DNA from 2 places in the Desulforamulus hydrothermalis Lam5 genome. Region 2 is predicted to be linked to the other one. Evidence: riboswitches for the same ligand, from Rfam matches in the RefSeq annotation. Region 2 holds a riboswitch; the other holds the start of a gene.

Region 1 (5,087 bases), on a different contig from region 2:
CTTTGTTTTGGCTGTCGTCCGACATAATCATTACCATCTCTGTATTGCAGAGGGGACAGATTGGTTTTTTCATAACTACACCACCTGTTTTTTATTCATTATACTACGAAAAATTCGCCATGTCAGAATATTGCCTGTTATTTTAAAACAGATCATGCCACTACATGGGTACTAGTTTTACCTGTCCCCAAGCTGCCAGTTTTTCCCCTTTGATCGCCACCGCCCCGGTCACCCCTGGCACTGACGCCGCAAAGTCCACCGCCTTTTGTACATCTGCCTCTTCTTGCACCAGATTGCCGGCTGCCGTGGCCACAGCATCCGCCAGCGGGGCGGAGGGTGCCAGAATAACCACGGCGTCCGACCTGCCGAAACTTAATGAATGACCTACGGTGCCGGAGGAGGTGCAAATGCCAAGCGGGGTTTGCCCCGGCTGGATAGCCAGAGCAATGCGGTGACTGAACGGTGACTGCCCGGCAAAAATACCTACTTTTCTGGGCCGGGTCGTCTTTATAAAAATATCGCCGCCGTTTTCCACAATAACATCCCGGGAATACCGGGTCAAAGCTTTCCCTGCCAGTTGGGCAAAGGCGCCGGCCACCGCCGCCATTGGTCCAACCCCGGCCAGGCGGGCCGCCTCAGCCATCTCCACCGCCAGGGACGGTGCCCCGGCGACGGTTGGGTGAGGCTGCAAGCTGGTTTGAAAAACCGGGTCCTGGCGGATATACAACTCCAGCAGCCGGCGCTCTTGATAAATTAATTCCTCCGTCCGGCGCACCAGCTCAGGTGAAAAGCGTTCCCGCCGTACGCCGATATCCAAATCGGTTTCTCGCACCATCACTTGAAAATGCACCAGGTCATGCTGGCGGTGCAGGGAACGGTAAGTACGTTCGGTGTAGGTCAAGTTAAATCCTTACCTCCATGGCCCGTACCGGGCAAACCTTTAAACACTGCAGACAAACCACACATTTGTCACCGTTAAAATGAACCTCCATGGCCGGGCGCTCCAGATACAGGGCACCCGCCGGGCAGTGTACCGTGCAGGCGCCGCAAGCGGTACAGCGGTCATGGATACGCACCACTTCCTGGGTTAAAGGATGCACCGTGATGCCCTGATCCCTTAAATACCGGATGCCTTCTTCGTACCTCGGCCCATCCAAATCTAACACCATGGTTCCCTCCAGGTGAGGGTTAATCTGGGCCTTGACAATATTAACCACCAAATCGTAATCCTTAACCAAATGATAAATTATCGGCTGGTCAGAGGTGGTGGAAGTAAACCTTAAAACAATTTTATGCGGTGCCATACAAGCCGCTCCTTTCCTGATTACTTACTTACTTGCCAAAACTTTGCCCGTTAATCCGGCAGCCGGTCCGGGCAGCAACTGCACCGGTTCACCCAACAAGAAGTCACCCTTTTCTATCCACTGTTTTAAAATATGGGCAATTTCCCGGGCTTTAGCATAACTGGAAAGGGGCGCCGTAGGCACTTCTTTGCCCTGCACGGTAATTTTGCCCGATTTTAACCGGGCATAGCTGACCAGACCCAGGTTGCCCGCCAACCGGTTAGGATAACCCTCGCTGTAATCCACCACCGGAGCATGCAGTTCTTCGTCCGACAGGGCTGCAAACCGTAAAATTTCTTCATTGAGAATAGGAATCGGCACACCCAATCCCACCGTCAGAGTGGCACCATAACCCTGGAAGCTGGTACCCCTGAGCCACTGGGGTTTCATTTGCTTAAGATCTCCCAGCACTGCCAGGGTGCCGCCGGCAGAACCGACAATGTTGCCGCTGTCGTCTTTAAGCCAGCCGGGGAAGTGCTGGGTTCCGTTCCAAACCACATAACCAATGCCGCCGCCCAGGAAAATCCGAGTGCCGATACCAATGGTGGCAAAGTTGGGATCCTTCATCAACGGACTCAACTGCCCCGAGGTAGAGTAGTTGGCATTGCCCAGCCGGGGCTTCAAGGTCCCCATGTAGGTATAAATGGTCTTATCGCTTAAATTGACGGCACAGTTGTAATTTTGATAGGCATTACGGGGATTAAATAAAATAGCTTCATTGATGTCGTTAATGGTGATGCTGGTTTCTATCTCCCGGCGGGGATAACAATCTGTGCCGTAAGATAAAGCCTCCAGTTTAATCGGCTTGCCGGCCACCAGATCTTCAATCACATGCCCCCCGCCATAACGGAATGTACCGGGATAGTTGTTGTTGGCCGGATCATCTTCAGGCAGCTCGGTGGCCCCAATGTAAGCATCCACCGCCGCAATACCGGTATAGGCAGGCACACCGTTCAGCCAAACTTTGCTCATGCGAATACGGGGCGACGAATGCCCGAAGTTTAAAAAAGCCCCCGAGGAACACATGGGACCAAAGGTTCCCGTAGTCACCACGTCAACTTGAGCGGCTGTTTTGGCCAAACCCTGTTCCCGCACGCGGCCAATAACTTCTTCCGCCGTCAGTACCACTGCTTTACCGGCTTTGATGCGTTCGTTAATTTCTTTGTAGGTGCGTTCAACGCCCATGAGGTCCTCCTTCCGTGCTCTTTTGCCCCGACATAAACAAAACCCCTTCTTAACAGAAGAGGTTTTGATACTTGCTTAATCGCAGCACACCTCTTATCTGCCAGAAGAAAATCTTCTGCAGGAATTAGCACCTGTCCGGAATGCCGGATGGTTGCCGGGTTTCATTGGGCCAGTCCCTCCACCTCTCGGGATAAGAGCACAAAAATTATTTTATTTTTTGATTATTAAGTTTAACAACCCACCCTTAAATTTGTCAACCTAATTTTTTTCTACCCGGTATAACATTTCAATAACACCGGGGCCTTTATCTTCGTGAAGTTTAAAAAACTGTGCCAGCTTTGCCAGCTCCTGCTGATCCATAATAATGCGGTAGCCGGTAGGAAATTTGACCCAGAAAACCTCTTGATTTTTCATATCGGTTACTTCCAGGCCGTTGCTTTGCAAATACTGCACATGCTGCTGCACTAACAAGCTGCTGCACCTCCGAAAATATAATCTTAAATAAGGCCTTTGTCTATAATTAAGGCGGTGTTTTGCACCACCTTACTGTATAACCGGAAACTTTTTCTCAAAATCTAATCATGACAAGGAGGTGATATTATGACCTTGCAAAACGAAACCAGACCGGACCTGCTGGCAACCGGAGTCAGCAGTTGGCCGTACCGGCCGGAGGAACCTGCCGAGGATATAAATGCCGATTATATGTACGACCGGTACACTCACAGTTAGCACCGACCCTAAAATGTTTATACTCGAATTAGCGCCCCATGGCAAGGCAGGAAAAAGGTTTTAGTATTTTAGTCGCATGTCGTTAGGACTAAAGTCCCGTTTGTCCGCTGCCGCATTTGCCCAAATCACAAACCCGGCGGCCAACAGCCAATACTACTGTTGGCCGCCGGGTATTTTATACGGCAGCGAAAGGTTATGAAAACAATTTACTGACCGAAAGATCCTCATGAATACGAATAATAGCTTCGCCCAGCAAGGGCGCTACAGATAAGACCTTGATTTTATCAATCATTTTTTCCGGCGGCAGCGGTATGGTGTTGGTAATTACCACTTCTTTAATCACCGATTCTTCCAACCGTTGTATGGCCGGACCGGACAATACGGCGTGAGTGCAGCAAACATATATCTCTTTGGCTCCCCGCTCCATCAGGGCGGCGGCACCTTTCGTAATGGTGCCGGCAGTATCAATAATATCGTCAATCATGATTACCGTTTTACCTTTAATATTGCCGATAATATTAGTAACCTCAGCGACGTTGGGCTCCGGACGCCGTTTATCAATAATGGCTAACGGCGAGCCGATGCGTTCGGCCAGATCCCTGGCCCGGGTAACCCCACCGATGTCCGGCGACACCACCACCACATCTTCCTGCAAGTTTTGCTGGAAATATTCAGCCAAGATAGGCACCGCCGGCAGGTGATCCACCGGAATGTCAAAAAAACCCTGGATCTGTCCGGCATGTAAATCCATAGTAATAATCCGGCGGCAACCGCTGGCCGTCAGGATATTGGCCACCAGCTTGGCGGTAATGGGATCCCTGGCCCGGGTTTTCCGGTCCTGCCTGGCATACCCGTAATAGGGTATTACTGCTGTGATGCGGCGGGCAGAAGCCCGGCGCAAGGCATCTGCCATAATCAACAGCTCCATCAGGTGTTCATTGACCGGTGTGGAGGTTGGCTGAATAATAAAGGCATCCGAACCTCTGACGCTTTCCTCCACCTTGACCCGTATTTCCCCGTCGCTAAAACGGGTTACCTGGGATTTCCCCATGGCCACCCCTAGATACTGACAAATTTCCTTGGCCAATTCCGGATTAGCGTTACCGGCGAATATCTTTAAGCGTTTACTTCCGGAAGTCATTTATTTACCCCCAACATATAAATAATTGTGCGTTAAGCATGCCTGTAAGCGGGTGCCTGCATACTTACTTTCTTTTTTTCTTAACCCAATCCGCCAGATTGGTTTGCCGCTCTCTGGCCACCGCCAGGGCTTCGGCGGGTACATCTTTGGTAATGGTGGAGCCGGCAGCCACAACGGCATCCCGGCCCACCTTTACCGGTGCCACCAAATTGGTGTTGCTGCCGATAAAAGCACCGTCCTCCAGGACGGTTTGGTATTTGTTTTTGCCGTCATAATTACAGGTAATGGTACCCGCCCCTACATTAACCTTTTCCCCGATGACGGCATCGCCTACATAACTTAAGTGAGGAATTTTGCTGCCATTACCGATGGTGGATTTTTTAATTTCTACAAAATCCCCCACCTTGGCGTGTTCACCGATTACTGTACCCGGACGTATATAAGCATAAGGGCCGATCACCGTATGGCTGCCGATCCGGCTGCCGGCCAGCACCGCATATTGAATCTCTACCCCGTCACCGATCAGGCAATCGGTAATTCGGCTGCCCGGGCCGATGACACAACAGTTGCCGACCTCGGTTTGGCCCTGCAAAAAAGTAAAAGGCAAAATCACCGTATCCCGGCCGATTTTTACATCCTGCTCAATATAGGTGGTGGCCGGGTCCATTACCGTTACACCCTGCAGCATT
Region 2 (5,087 bases):
CTCCAACAGGGGTTGCACGACTTTTAGTATTTCCGCATGGGGTACCGGTGTGGCGCCAACTTTTATTACTTTGCCGGTTTGGTTTGCTTGCTGTTGGGCAGGTTCCTTTGATCCGCCGCAGCCGGTTAGCAGCAGTACCAGGCTGCTCAGACAGGCCACAATAAATACCAGTTTTTTCTTCATGTTCTTTTCCTCCTTTAATTTTTATTGAATTTATTGGCAAGTAAATTGCCCAAAGATTGAATAACCTGTACAAGAATTACTAAAACGATGACTGTGGTTACCATTACTACCGAATCAAATCGCATGTAACCGTACCTTACCGCCAGATCACCCAATCCGCCGCCGCCCACCACGCCGGCCATGGCTGAGTAGCCTATTACCGCAATAGTGGTGATGGTAGTGCCCAGGATAATGCCGGGCAAAGCCTCAGGCAGCAATACTTTCCATATAATTTGCCAGGTGGTGGCACCCATAGCCAGAGCAGCCTCAATAACCCCTTTGTTTATTTCTTTCAAGGAACTTTCCACCATTCTGGCCACAAAGGGGGCGGCTGCCACCGTTAAGGGGACAATGGCTGCCGTTGTACCGATGGTGGTACCCACCAGCAGCCTGGTAAAGGGAACCAGGGCCAGCAGCAGGATAATAAAGGGATATGAACGAAAAATATTGATAACCGTTCCCAGTATCCGGTTGACCACCAGGTTTTCTTTAATGTGGCCCTGGTCGGTGATTACCAGAATAATGCCCATGGGAATACCCAGCAGCGACGCAAAAATAACCGCCACCACCGTCATATACAGGGTTTCCCAGGTGGCCTTAATTAGCTCAGGCGAAATACCGGATAAGTGGACAAACAAATCATTCAACATTTTTTAACACCTCGATTCTTAAACCCTGCCGGCGCAAGTGTTGCAAAGCTAAGCGACAGTTATCCTGGGACCCCAGACATTCTATTATTAACATGCCAAAGGGGGTATCCTGGATTTGATTTATGTTGCCGTAGAGAATATTAATGTCTACAGCAAATTTTTTCACCAGTGTGGATATCACCGGTTCGGCAGCGGCATCCCCGATAAAAGATACCCGGATGATTTGTCCCCGCCCCCTTTGCAGCAGCGGTTTCTTAATATGTTCGGGAATATCGGTTTGAATAATGGTTTGCACAAAACGGCGGGTGGTCGGGTGTTGAGGCTGCGTAAAGACGTCAATAACCAGCCCTTCCTCAATAACTTTTCCCTGTTCCAGCACTGCCACCGAGTCACAAATTTCCGAGATCACTTTCATTTCGTGAGTAATCATTAAAATGGTGAGGTCCAGCCGGCGGTTAATGTCTTTTAACAGGGCCAGAATTGAATCTGTGGTGGCAGGGTCCAGGGCCGAAGTGGCTTCGTCACATAATAAAACGATGGGATCGTTGGCCAGTGCCCGGGCAATGCCCACCCTTTGTTTCTGCCCCCCGGAAAGCTGCGAGGGGTATGCGCCGGCCTTATCCGACAGGCCCACCAGACCCAACAGTTTGGTTACCTTTTCTTTGATCTGGGCTTTCGGCACACCGCTGATCTCCAAGGGAAAGGCCACATTCTCAAATACTGTCCGGGATGATAACAAATTAAAATGCTGAAATATCATACCGATTTTGCGGCGGGCTACCCTTAATTGAGTTTCGTTAAGAGAAGTTATTTCCTGACCGTTTACCTTGATACTGCCGGAGGTAGGTTGTTCCAGCATATTTACACAACGGATGAGGGTACTTTTACCCGCGCCGCTGTAGCCAATAATGCCGTAAATTTCCCCTTTGCGCACCCGCAGGTTAACGTGATCCAGGGCAGTAACCGCACCGGCAGCAGACCGATAAATTTTTGTCAAATCTTGAATTTGAATCACCGGCATCAACCTTCCTTGAAAAATTAAGGCCTCTTCTGACAGACCAGAAGAGGCCATAACATCTACGCCCTCTTCTTATCTTTCAGAAGAAAGAAAATCTTCTGCAGGAATTAGCACCTTTCTCGGATAACCAAGAAGGTTGCCGGGCTTCATAGGGCCAGTCCCTCAGCCGCTCTGGATAAGAAGGATATATTTATTGTTTAATTAAACAATGTAAATTCTAAGGCAGAAGTGTCAGTTTGTCAATCAAAATTTTAGACATTTTTATCATAAGCTCTTAATATTTACCACCATCAGAGATAAAATATGGTAAGAACAGCAACCAAATACGGGGAGGGTTTATGATGCAGTTTAATTTCCGTTGCCCCACCAGGATTTTTTTCGGGCAGCAGTGCATTGACAAATACAGCGGTGAGCTGGCACCCCTGGGGAAAAAAGCCTTAATTGTAACAGGCGGCAGCTCGTCACAAAGAAACGGTTCCCTGGCTGATATGCTGGCTGCTCTCAACCGGCAAGGCATCCAGGCGGAAGTTTTTCAAGAAGTTGAGCAAAACCCCGGTTTAGCTACGGTGTACCGGGGCGGGCAAAGGGCCCGGGAGATGGGGGCAGATTTTATTATCGGGATCGGTGGCGGCAGCCCCCTGGATGCCGCCAAGGCTGTGGCGGTGTTGGCGGTCAATCAGGTTAGCCGGCAGGAATTAATGGCCAGGCAGTGGACCAATGAGCCGCTCCCGGTGGTGGCGGTACCTACCACTGCCGGTACCGGCAGTGAAGTAACCCCTTATGCAATTCTTACGGTGGAATGGGCAGAAACCAAAATGTCCATTGCCGGTGAAAAATTATTTCCGGTGCTGGCTTTTTTGGATGCCCGCTATATGTTGAATTTACCTTGGGAGATTACGGTTAACACAGCGGTGGATGCTTTGTCTCACAGCGTGGAAGGTTTTATTAACCGGCGTGCCACGCCCCTTACCGACCTGCTGGCGTTGGAGAGTATTGCCATCCTGGGCAGGGTGTTAACCCGCTGCAAACCGGCTGATCTTTCGCTGGCAGAGCGGGAAGAACTGTTGTATGCTTCCCTGCTGGCCGGTTTGGTTATTGCCCAAACTGCTACCGGGGTGATCCATGCCCTGGGCTATCCGTTAACTTATTTTAAAGGTTTGCCCCACGGCTTAGCCAACGGTGTCATTATGAAAGCCTCTTTGGAGTTTATGGCCCAGGCAGCCCCGGAACGTGTGCAGCAGGTGGTTAAAGCCTTGGGATGCAGCAATTTATCGCAGGTGGGAGAGTTTTTAAATAAGATGTTGGCGCCGGTTGATTTCAGATTAACGGCAGAAGAGGCGGCTAAATTTGCCACCAAAACTTTGTCAGCCAAAAACCTGGCCAACTGCCCGGCGGCGCCGGCGGAACAGGATATTTATCAAATCTTGAAGGACAGCCGTTTGCTGTAATATATAAGCGGCCCGCTGCGGGCCGCTTAAACTTTAATATCCTTTCTTACGTCTTGCCGGTTGGTATACCAGTAAGTAAACCAGGCCACCAGCAGGAACATGATTAAAGCAAACCAGTTATTGGCAGCCAGAGCGGTTCCTTTTAAGAAAGCAATGTTGTATTCAATGTAGGCGAAAAAGGCGATGACAATGCCAACCAGGGCGTCCCCGGCAATCAGCCCGGAAGAAATAAGAACGCCACGCTCCACCTTGTCCTTCAGTTCATTGGCGCCCAGGCCTTTTTCAATTAGGATGCGCACTACGCCACCCACCAGAATGCCCATACTTAAATGGAGAGGCAGGTAAAATCCCAGGGCAAAGGGAAGTACCGGCAGGCCCATGGCATAAATGGCAATTCCCACAATCAACCCCATAATAACAAACTCCCAGGGTAGGGTACCTGTAATTACACCCTTTGTTACCATTGACATCAGGGTTGCCTGGGGGGCCGGCAGGTCGGCGGAACCCATGGTATAAGCGCCGTGCAACATTACAATAATGGCGCCGATAAAATAGGCACAGGCAAGCACTCCCACGTACTGGCCAATCTGTACAAACTTGGGGGTACCGCCTAAAATAAAGGTGGTTTTACCGTTCTGGGCGGTGGCACCGGCCACTGCAATGGCTACACATACAATAGAACCCAGGGTAATGGCCACCACCATACCGGTTTCCGGTGACCAGCCCAGACCTTTAACAATGGCGCTCACCACCAGCAGTGTGGCAATGGTCATGCCGGACACCGGGTTGTTAGAAACCCCCACAATACCGGTGATGCGGCTGGACACAGCGGCAAAGAAAAAGCCGAAGAAAAGAACCAGCAGGGCACCTATAATACCGCCCGGCACCTGAGGCAAGAAAACAATGAGCAGTGCCACCAGCAGCGTTCCGCCGATCACCACGGCCATGGAAAGATCCTGTTCGGTTCGCTTTTGGCCGGCTGCCCCCTTGGTTTGGGCAAGGCCGCTCATAGCTGCCCGAAAGGAACGAATAATGGTGGGAGCCGATCTGGCCAAAGAGATAAACCCGCCGGCAGCCACTGCGCCGGCGCCGATGTAACGCACATATTTGCTCCAGATGCTCCAGGCGTCCATTTCGGCAATGGGCACCGTACTGGGGAAAATAGGGTTAGCTAATCCCTGGCCGAAATAGCTGATCAGGGGAATCACCAGCATCCAGGCCACCAGACCGCCGGCCAGCATGAACTTGCCTACATCATAACCAACAATAAAGCCGACGCCTAACAATGAGGGGAGGGCATTGACACCAATCAGGCCATTGGAAAGAAAGGGCAATTTCCATTCCGGGCTTTCATTCCAGGCCAGGAAACCGCCGGAGAACAGCTTGTACAGGCCGCCCACGGCAATACCGGTAAACACCAAGCCGGCGCCGGCGCCGCCTTTTTCGCCGGAAACCAGTACCTCAGCACAGGCCATTCCTTCCGGATAAATCAGGCTGCCGTGTTCTTCCACTGTCAGATACCTTCGCAGAGGAACAAAGAACAGGATGCCGATGAGGCCGCCCAGCGCGGAAACAATAACGACAGTAAGCACACTGATGTCCATACCCCAGAGCAACAGGGCGGGAATGGTAAAAATGATGCCGCCGGCAATGCTTTCGCCGGAAGAGGCTACTGTTTGAACGATATTTCTTTCTAAAATATTGCCGCTCCGGAAAAATATCTTATATAGACCGGTAGCTAACACTGCG

Evidence for each region. Region 2 has a riboswitch for S-adenosylmethionine ahead of DESHY_RS05510 (methionine ABC transporter ATP-binding protein). Riboswitches for the same ligand answer to the same signal wherever they lie in the genome.
Region 1: another riboswitch for S-adenosylmethionine. It lies ahead of DESHY_RS08965 (homocysteine biosynthesis protein); the one in region 2 lies ahead of DESHY_RS05510 (methionine ABC transporter ATP-binding protein).

The regions. Positions count from the first base shown of each region.
Region 1 covers NZ_CAOS01000011.1:153,911-158,997, reverse strand. Annotated here, with positions in the region: gene DESHY_RS08980 (hypothetical protein) at 1-73, opposite strand, end outside; gene DESHY_RS08975 (UPF0280 family protein) at 161-901, opposite strand; gene DESHY_RS08970 (NIL domain-containing protein) at 903-1,304, opposite strand; gene DESHY_RS08965 (homocysteine biosynthesis protein) at 1,329-2,528, opposite strand; SAM riboswitch class I at 2,619-2,725, opposite strand; gene DESHY_RS08960 (hypothetical protein) at 2,787-2,993, opposite strand; gene DESHY_RS14740 (hypothetical protein) at 3,129-3,257, shown strand; gene DESHY_RS08955 (ribose-phosphate diphosphokinase) at 3,451-4,398, opposite strand; gene glmU (bifunctional UDP-N-acetylglucosamine diphosphorylase/glucosamine-1-phosphate N-acetyltransferase GlmU) at 4,463-5,087, opposite strand, start outside.
Region 2 covers NZ_CAOS01000008.1:56,472-61,558, reverse strand. Annotated here, with positions in the region: gene DESHY_RS05520 (MetQ/NlpA family ABC transporter substrate-binding protein) at 1-183, opposite strand, end outside; gene DESHY_RS05515 (methionine ABC transporter permease) at 198-872, opposite strand; gene DESHY_RS05510 (methionine ABC transporter ATP-binding protein) at 862-1,887, opposite strand; SAM riboswitch class I at 1,960-2,072, opposite strand; gene DESHY_RS05505 (iron-containing alcohol dehydrogenase family protein) at 2,232-3,338, shown strand; gene DESHY_RS05500 (OPT family oligopeptide transporter) at 3,365-5,087, opposite strand, start outside.